DNA from 3 places in the Shewanella sp. OMA3-2 genome. Region 1 is predicted to be linked to each of the others. Evidence: predicted binding sites of a transcription regulator. Region 1 holds the regulator's gene; each other region holds the start of a gene.

Evidence for each region. Region 1 encodes MetJ, which represses methionine synthesis genes. Its sites were predicted from a motif close to TAGACGTCTAGACGTCTA; they were not measured.
Region 2: the regulator MetJ is predicted to act here: its motif matches at 1,868-1,885, upstream of msrA (peptide-methionine (S)-S-oxide reductase MsrA).
Region 3: the regulator MetJ is predicted to act here: its motif matches at 1,560-1,577, upstream of L0B17_RS12990 (cystathionine beta-lyase).

The regions. Positions count from the first base shown of each region.
Region 1 is NZ_CP090974.1:1,028,210-1,031,496, forward strand. Features, by position in the region: gene L0B17_RS04560 (pseudouridine synthase) at 1-411, shown strand, start outside; gene L0B17_RS04565 (sulfite exporter TauE/SafE family protein) at 435-1,166, opposite strand; gene metJ (met regulon transcriptional regulator MetJ) at 1,311-1,625, opposite strand; partial or broken gene metB (cystathionine gamma-synthase) at 1,833-3,004, shown strand; gene L0B17_RS04580 (bifunctional aspartate kinase/homoserine dehydrogenase II) at 3,029-3,287, shown strand, end outside.
Region 2 is NZ_CP090974.1:2,564,420-2,567,706, forward strand. Features, by position in the region: partial or broken gene L0B17_RS11410 (thiamine pyrophosphate-dependent dehydrogenase E1 component subunit alpha) at 1-496, opposite strand, end outside; gene astE (succinylglutamate desuccinylase) at 663-1,706, opposite strand; gene msrA (peptide-methionine (S)-S-oxide reductase MsrA) at 1,911-2,390, shown strand; gene trxB (thioredoxin-disulfide reductase) at 2,593-3,287, shown strand, end outside.
Region 3 is NZ_CP090974.1:2,934,663-2,937,949, forward strand. Features, by position in the region: gene pdsS (proteobacterial dedicated sortase system histidine kinase) at 1-1,510, shown strand, start outside; gene L0B17_RS12990 (cystathionine beta-lyase) at 1,613-2,803, shown strand; gene L0B17_RS12995 (CreA family protein) at 2,889-3,287, opposite strand, start outside.

The sequences.
Region 1 (3,287 bases):
AAAAAAACCTATCAAGCCGTGGCGGAGTTATCGCAAGGTTTTTTATCGGCCCAAACGATAATACCGCAACATTGGACGGTTAAAAATCGGCTCGAACGTGGCCAGCCAAGCTTTACTATGCAAATAGTTGATGGACTCAGTAATAGTCACTCAGAGATAAAATTGCTCAAGGTTAGCAATAATCTAGGCTTGTTTGAGCTTGAGCCCGTTACCGGAAAAACCCATCAGTTACGGGTACATATGCAAAGTTTAGGTTTGCCGCTACTGCATGACCGTTTTTACCCCAGCTTACAGGCCAAAAGCGAAGATGAGTTTGATAAGCCCTTGCAGTTATTAGCGCAACGCCTGCAATTTGTTGACCCTATCACAGGTGAAGATAATGACTGGTGCTGTGAAGGTTTGAGCGTGTGATCTAAGTTATTTAAATCAGAATTTTATAAGCTACCGAACGACTTTATCGTTAATAGCAATGCGCTAAGCGTACATAATACTAACGTTGCTTTGCGGGTTTTGTTTTTATCGACTCGTCCAACAATTCGCCCAGCAATAATATACCCAGCAATAACTGACGGTAGCAGCATTAATGATAAGCCAATATGCTTGCTTTCTACTAAGCCTACAGATGCCAAAATAGCCAATGCAATCATAGAACTAAAGATAAAAAATGCTGATAACGCGGCGCGAAATTGGCTCGCATCTTTACCCGATAATAAAATAGCCATAGGTGGCCCGCCAATGGCGGCAATATTACCAAAGATACCTGATACAAAACCGGCGATAAATAAAGTGATACGATTAACGGGGGCTGAAAGTTTAAAAACACTAAGTAAAACGGCGGTAAATACGATGCCTGCAATAGCAAGGCCTAGCACGGCTTGTGGTGCAAATAATAATAAACTTGCCCCTAAAAAACCACCAGGAACACGTCCAATTAACGCATATTGTAAGCCATTAAATTGTAAGTGGCCGCGCTCACGAAATAAGGTCATCAGTGATATAGAAAATCCCATTACTATCACGGGGACCGGCACTAACTGCGGGTCAACAATATACAATAATGGGCTGGCAACAACGGCTAACCCAAATCCAATCAGGCTTTGGGTTAATGCACCACAAAAAATAATCAGTGAGGCAAGCAGTAGGGTTGTAGGATCAACAAATAACATTCAGTTACTCTCAAAAACGGGATGATATTACTTCCCCGCAGCCTAAAAACAACAATCCACCAAAGTAAACTACCTCAAGTAAGGCAATTTAATGTGGTGGAAAGTGCAGGAATGAAATCGAGTCAGAAAAGACGCGTGGTCAGATTATTCCAAATCTTCCCATTCAATCCCCATTTGATCCATTAAGGCTTTCGCTTCGCGCGGAATACTATCAGGGAGCTCTTTTGATAAATCATTATCATCAGGTAATGGTTGGCCTGTGTAAGCATGTAAAAATGCTTCACATAACAATTCACTGTTAGTCGCATGGCGCAAGTTATTTACTTGTCGACGGGTACGTTCATCGGTCAATACTTTTAAAACTTTTAAAGGGATTGATACAGTGATTTTTTTTACTTGCTCGTTCTTCTTGCCGTGCTCGGCATATGGGCTAATATAGTCGCCATTCCACTCAGTCATTCATTCACCCTTAACTTTAAATACGGTGCAGATTTTAAACTCTTACAATCTCTAGTCAAATTATTGCTGTGTTTTAATGTACATTGCAAATAGATTTCTTGATGTTTAGACGTCTAAACGTCTATTATTGTTGACCTAAGCACTTCTATTAGGTAGATTTAGCCATCTAGACATCTGTGTGTGTGTTCGTAATGTTAGGAGTCACCCATGACCAAACCTTTTAAAGCACATAGCAGTGCAACAATAGCCGTTCGCCAAGGCATAGAAAGTGACACCCAACATGGCGCTGTGGTGCCACCTATTTATTTATCGACGAATTATTCTTTTGAAGGCCATAAAAATCCACGTGAATTTGATTATAGCCGCTCAGGCAACCCAACACGTTGTATTTTAGGCGAAGCCTTAGCCAAATTAGAGCAAGGTGCCAGCGGTATCATCACATGTACTGGTATGGCAGCGATTACCTTAGTCACTCATTTACTTGGCCCTGATGACTTACTTGTTGTGCCCCACGACTGTTATGGCGGCAGTTATCGCTTATTTACTAATCTAGCCAAAAAAGGTCAGTTTAAACTGGCTATTGTGGATCAAACTGATGCTGTAGCATTGGCGGCAGCGATAGCGAAAAAACCTAAAATGGTGTGGTTAGAAACCCCCTCCAACCCTCTGCTACGGGTGGTGGATATTGCTGCAATAGCCGAAGCGGCTAAGCAAGTCGGTGCATTAGTGACCGTGGATAACACCTTTTTATCGCCAATATTACAACAGCCACTTAACTTAGGGGCTGACATTGTGATTCATTCGACCACTAAGTACATCAATGGACACAGTGATGTGGTTGGTGGCGCCGTAGTGGCCAAATCACCTGAATTGGGTGAGCTATTGCATTGGTGGTCAAATACCTTAGGCTTAACAGGATCTGCGTTTGACAGTTATCTGACCTTACGTGGTATTCGTACTTTAGCGGTGCGTATTCGTGAACATCAAGCCAATGCAAAACAGATAGTTGATGTGTTATGTCAAAGTCCTGTGGTGGAAAAAGTGTATTATCCAGGGTTATCTAATCATCCTGGGCATGACATTGCTAAAAAACAGCAAAAAGGCTTCGGCGCTATGCTCAGTTTCGAGCTAAAAGGGGGGAAGCAGAGGTTGTGGCATTTTTAGATGCGTTAACCCTGTTCAGTGTTGCTGAAAGTTTAGGCGGAGTGGAAAGTTTAGTCGCCGTTCCTGCAACCATGACCCATAGAGCAATGGATGCCCAAGCCCGTTTTGAGGCTGGTGTTAAAGATACATTATTGAGACTATCTGTTGGTATTGAAGATAGTGAAGATTTAGTGGCAGATATTGAAGCCGCATTAGCTGCAGTCGCAGCGCTATAATAGTTGTCGTTTAAGGAGTTATACATGGCGCGTGGTCATTTACATAAATTTGGTGGTTCAAGTCTTGCTGATGCAGATTGTTATCGCCGAGTCGCCCACATTTTACTCACCCATGGTCACAGCGATGATTTGATTGTTGTTTCAGCGGCAGGCAAAAGTACTAACTTTTTATATAAGCTGCTCAACTTGCGTGAAACCGGTCAGCTATGGCAAGAAGAGCTACAGGTCTTAATCGGCTATCAGCAAACCTTAATCGAACAATTATTATCTAATGAGCAAGCGC
Region 2 (3,287 bases), 1.5 Mb from region 1:
CCGGTAGCTTGAGGTATTTGAGTGGCTAAAGGGGATGAAATAGTATGGTAATTAAGGGCTTTACTACCATAATGGATTGGCATTTGACGGCCTTTACCCAAATCTTTTTCATTACTGAACATCTGATTCATAAATTGTTCAGTGGTAAAGCCACGATAACGCAGTGCAGCATGCTCACGGTACTGAGCTAAAATAACATCACCTTGGTCTAACGCAGCAACACTACCAACAATGGCCGCCTCTTCCTGGTACAAGTCATATAAAAACTGATACGACCTTGGCGCTGTGCACCTAACATACGTTCATCTAAAACGCGGGTAAATATGCAGGTGTCATAAATTTTCGCCGCTAAATCTTGATCGATCACGGGTAACACTGCATTTTCGTAAGTGGTGCCATCTGCCTGTAATACACGCAAAATGGGAATGTGCAATGACGCCTTGTCGAGAAAGCTGACACGATGCACTGTTTCGTTGCTCAGTGGTGCGTTGCTCATAATGTGCTCTTGTTCTTGTGAGATGCTACCTCAAGAGTAGCAGTCTAATTATAATTTGCCGACAAACATTACGTTAACGTAAACTTCCATACAATAGTTTAGCTAGGCCATTAATGAATTCTTAGTCTACTAAATTGTATAATTTGCTTTACGCTAACTCAGTAGCCTACTGTACATCTTCATTTGGTGCTGGCACTAGACATAATACGGTTCGCTGCCCGATGGGCACTTTCGCATTAGGAAACACTATTGCCTCTACTGCGTGTTGCACTTTTATCTCATCACCCGCTTCAGTCGCTAAGGTTTCACCTTGGTTAAACTGACTAAAGTTTGGTGCATCACTAGCAAAGCTGAAACTGAAATCGTCGGCATTTTTATTAATTGAGCGCGAGACTTTATATAAATTTAATGATGCTGAATTGTATTTTGGCAACTTGACCACATCTTGGGTAATTAATGCGGTTAACATTTTATTGGTATCTTCAAAACGGCTCATATCGTTTTCACCAAAAGGCATCACTTTGCCTAGCTCGACGGTAAATGCATCTGCCTGGAACTGTTCAGAAGAATAGTAGCTAAAGGTGGTAGTTGGCTCATGGTGAAACAATATAGTGTCAACCCCACAAGCAGCCAAAAACATCATTTGCTCACCACTAAAAGCTCGACCTGGTCGATAAGGATAAATAGCAAATTTTTCATGTTTTGATGGCCGTATTGCAGTATGCAAATCGTAATGAATACGTTGACTGCCTGATGCACCTTTATTAAAAAAGTCGGCTACATACCCTTCTAAAGCTTTAGCTCGAATTCGTTCAGCATTGACTAAGCCTTGTCCTTTTGAGTGGGCGCCGCTAAATAAACGGTTCATATTTTCTTCAATAAAACGGGTTTTGTTCAAAATTGCTAAAGGATTACCAATTAAAAACAATAGTCGATGTTTAGTGATAATAGTTTCACTTAATAACGACTTAATCAGTTGATTACAAATCTCAATAGGCGCGGTTTCATTACCGTGTACAGCACACGATAATACAATATCTTTTTTAGCCGTGGCTGTTTGAGATAATGGGGTAAATACAATCACACCGGTATCAAGTATATCGACTTGAGTGTGGGTGCTTAAATGAAAATGGTATTGTTGAGGTAATGATACTGGGCTTGATAAAGTGAAAGCTAAAAAATCTCGGGTGTCCATAAGCGGTAAAGTCAATTTAAGCTCCTTGTTGTTTTTATTTTGCAAATCTGCACAGTTTGCTCGTATTTCCTGGCGATAATTCTACCACAAGCCAAACGAAATGAAATTGATCACCGCCAAACTCATCTTTAAGGTGAATCAGTACTTGCAATAAAATCGAAACTTAATCACAATTATAGCCATCTAGACTTCTATTTATTTAATGTGCAAGGGTATATTATGGCGTTAGCAACTTTTGGTGCTGGTTGTTTTTGGGGTGTCGAATATTTTTTTCGTGAGATTAACGGCGTAATTAATGCTACCTGTGGGTATATGGGTGGAAAAGATAGCGCAACAACCTATAAAGAAGTAAAAACTGGTTCAACCGGACATGCAGAGGTCGTTCAAGTCGAGTTTGATCCCGCCGTGGTCAGCTTTGACGATTTATTAACTGTGTTTTGGCAAAATCACAACCCAACCCAGCTTAACATGCAAGGTGGTGATATTGGTAATCAATACCGCAGTACCATTTTCTTCCATGATAAACAGCAGAAAGCTGAGGCTGAAGCCTCTAAACTGGCATTTGCACGCAGTGGCCGCTGGGGACAACGCCATATAGTGACAGAAATAGTGCCTTTACAAACATTTCATGTCGCTGAAGATTATCATCAAAATTATTTAGAAAAAAATAACCTGCCTTCATGTCATATTGCTTATTAATCACATAACAATATCAAGGTGTCTGTTGATTAATACATCACTGACACCATTTATTGACAGATTAGATTGCCTCAATCGATTATCAATCATAACTGTGCCCTTTACCCGCTTTGGTAAATTCCCTACAATCTTCAACAATTGCATTTTGTTTATTGCACTTTTTATTTATTGCGCAATGTATTATCTAATTCGGAGAATTAACATGAGTGAAGCTCGTCATAGTAACCTATTGATTTTAGGTTCTGGCCCAGCGGGTTATACCGCAGCAGTTTATGCAGCGCGTGCCAACCTGAAACCTGTCATGATTACAGGTATGCAACAAGGTGGTCAATTAACCACGACAACTGAAGTTGAAAACTGGCCAGGCGATGCTGAAGACTTAACCGGTCCTGCACTAATGGAACGTATGCAAAAGCATGCAGAAAAATTTGATACTGAAATTCTTTTCGATCATATCAATGAAGTGACGTTAACTGAACGTCCATTCCGTTTAAAAGGCGACAATGGCGAGTACACTTGTGACGCATTAATTATTGCTACCGGTGCATCGGCTAAATATTTAGGCTTACCTTCAGAAGAAGCATTCATGGGCCGTGGCGTATCAGCTTGCGCTACCTGTGACGGATTTTTCTATCGTAACCAAAAAGTAGCTGTAGTCGGTGGCGGTAATACTGCGGTTGAAGAAGCACTTTATTTAAGTAATATCGCCTCAGAAGTTCACCTTATTCATCGTCGTGATAGTTTCCGCTCTGAAAAAATCTTAATTAATCGTTTAATGGATAAAGTGGCTAACGGCAACATTATTCTGCACTTAGACGAAACATTAGAAGAGGTTGTTGGTGACAACATGGGTGTCACTGGCCTAAAGAAAAAGAGTACCAAAGACGGTTCAATCAC
Region 3 (3,287 bases), 1.9 Mb from region 1:
TGTGGATGACAATGAAGTGCGCAATTTAACCTATATTGTAGGTACTTCAGCCACCACCTCAGTTGCAGAGTTAGGTACCGTTCTGGTGCCTTCGCCTGAAATTGAAAGTATAGTTAAAGGTATGGGCCACAATAGTTCACGCATTTGGGTCGTCGATAATCATGGCAGAGTATTAGCTCGCTCGGGTGATATTCGAACATCAAGTAATACCTGGGACATTGATTTAGTCGATCCCAAAACTGAAAGCGCTTGGGCGCACTTCCATAAACAATACTTATTACCCTTATATTATAAAATTCTCACTAGACCACCGCAGGATTTCATTGATTCATTACAGGACTCAACTGAATTAAGTGGTAGCCATATTGAAAATGCCCTCGCAGGTAAACAAGCTTCAACTTGGCGATTAACCCCCGATAGTAAAGCCGTGGTATTAGCTGCTGCAAGCCCTATTTGGATTGATGACAAAGTGATGGGCGTTGTCATTGCCGAAGAAACAACTCACGGTATCCGTAGTTTGCGCAATCGAGCACTGGAAAAGCTATTTAACGTTATTCTCACTATTATGAGCATGGGCACATTAGCGTTATTCATTTTTGCATCGAGCATTTCTAGCCGAATTCGCCGCTTACGTGACCAAGCAGAATTAGCCATTGACAGCCAGGGACGGGTAAAACATCAAATAACCCCATCTAGAAACCGCGATGAAATTGGCGATCTATCACGCAGCTTTGCCAATATTGTCGGTAGGTTAAGTCAGTATACTCACTACTTGGAAAACATGTCATCGCGGCTATCGCATGAACTACGTACCCCTGTCGCTGTGGTGCGCAGTTCTTTAGAACACCTCAGTAATCAAAGTTTAGATCAAACAAGTAAGAAATATGTCAATAGAGCGCAGGACGGGGTAAATCGGTTACATTTGATTTTAAATAACTTAACCGAAGCAACCAACCTAGAAGCCAGTTTATTGCATGCTGAACGCACCATCTTCCCATTAAAAAAGGTTATCGGCGGCTGTATGCAAGGTTATCAAATGACCTATCCAGAACAGCGCTTTGACGTATTGATTGAAGATAAACTGATGATGTGTAATGGCGTGCCTGAATATATTGCTCAATTAATGGACAAGCTTATTAGTAATGCGATTGAGTTTAGCCATCCCGATACTGCTATTAGTGTCAGGCTAAATCAACACCACAAGCAGGCGATTTTAAAAGTCACCAATATCGGCCCCAAATTACCTGAAGACATGAGCGAGCAGATTTTTGAATCTATGGTTTCAATCAGGCCACAAATGCCAACAAACAAGCCCCACCTTGGTTTAGGCTTGTATATCGCAAGATTAGTGACCGATTTTCACCATGGCACGATTAAAGCGAGTAATGTGAGTGGTAATGTTAGCCGTGTGTTAGAAAGTCAGACTGACAAAACGATTCCTCAATCAGATGAGCTTAATCAAAGCGGCGTTGAATTCCGTTTAATCTTACCCCTAGTGGAAACGGTATAAGCTTTCTGGCAAATGTAGTGGATATTATCTCTCTTTAGCCTCTTTCATTTAGCCGTATAGATGTTAGGATGGCTAAATAGGTTTTTAGTGGATAAATAAATAATGAAAAAACACGGTAAACAAGCAACCCAAATAGTCAGTTTAGGTCGGGACAAAAAATACACTAAAGGCATTATTAACCCGCCGGTATTTAGAGCATCGACAGTCGTGTTTGATACGATGGACGACATGCGTTTTGCCATTAAAAATAAAACTAATGGCGAATTATTCTACGGTCGTCGTGGTACGCCAACACACTTCGCCTTTCAAGAAGCTATTGCAGAGCTTGAAGGCGGCTTTGGCACTGCGCTATATCCATCGGGTGCTGGGGCTATTAGTGCCGCACTATTATCATTTCTAAAAAGTGGTGACCATTTGTTGATGGTCGACACTGCCTATGAACCGACACGCGATTTATGCGACAAAATGCTCGCAGGATTTGGCATAGAAACCAGTTACTATGATCCTATGATAGGTGAAGGCATACGTGAACTAATTCGTCCAAATACTAAGGTGCTATTCCTGGAGTCACCAGGGTCTATCACCATGGAAGTACAAGATGTTCCAACACTCAGTCGCATAGCTCATGAACATAATATCCTTGTGATGCTGGATAACACTTGGGCTTCACCGATTAATTCTCGCCCGTTTGAAATGGGCGTTGATATCTCTATTCAAGCCGCGACTAAATACATTGTGGGTCATTCTGATGTGATGATGGGTACAGCAACAGCAAACGAGGTTCACTGGCCACAATTACGTGAAAACAGCTACTTAATGGGACAGACAACCTCACCCGACGATGTCTTTTTAGCAGCCAGAGGCTTACGCACATTGGGCGTTCGCATGGCGCAGCACCACAAAAATGGTCTTGAAGTGGCTAATTGGTTAGCAAAACGCCCTGAAGTTGACCATGTCAGACATCCTACATTTGAAACATGCCCAGGTCATGAATTCTTTAAACGTGACTTCACCAGTGCTAATGGGTTATTTTCATTCGTACTAAAAGATGGCGATCTCAGAAGCATTACCGCTTTTGTTGAAAACATGCAGCATTTTAAAATGGGCTTTTCTTGGGGAGGCTTTGAGAGTTTAATTTTAGGTGTTTTCGGTATCGATAAAATAAGATCTGCAACTCAATGGGATAGCAGTAAACCGCTTATTCGCTTGCATATTGGTCTTGAAGACACTGAAGATTTAATCGCCGATCTTGAACGCGCTTTTGAGCGATATAATCAAGCGATTGCTAAGTAACTTCAGCTCAAAATAATCAACAACTATCAAATAGGCCGCACCAATATTGGTGCGGCCTATTTTGTTATGCTATCTAAATATAACCTTAATTTTTACTGTCGATTTTCAATGAATCCCATGCTTGAGTACCATAAAGCGGTACCGTTGATAAAGCATGCTTATGGCTGCCGTTGGTCTCTTTAGTTGAATAAGATAAATACAATAAGGTTTGATTTTCTCTGTCCAAAATCCGTCTAACTTTTAAGCTTTTAAATAAAATGCTTAACGACTCTTTAAAGACCACTTCACCACTTTTACTGGTATCTATGTCAGCTAAATCATTTGCTGAAATAGGTCCAGTTTGACGGCAACTAATGCTCATATCAGAAGGATCAGCAAAGTCTAAATCAGCTTTAATACGGCTAATATGACAAGTCACACCTGGTATTTTAGGGTCATGCTTTGCGTCAATAATCACATCTTTGGTAGTAAATAGCCCTAAGCT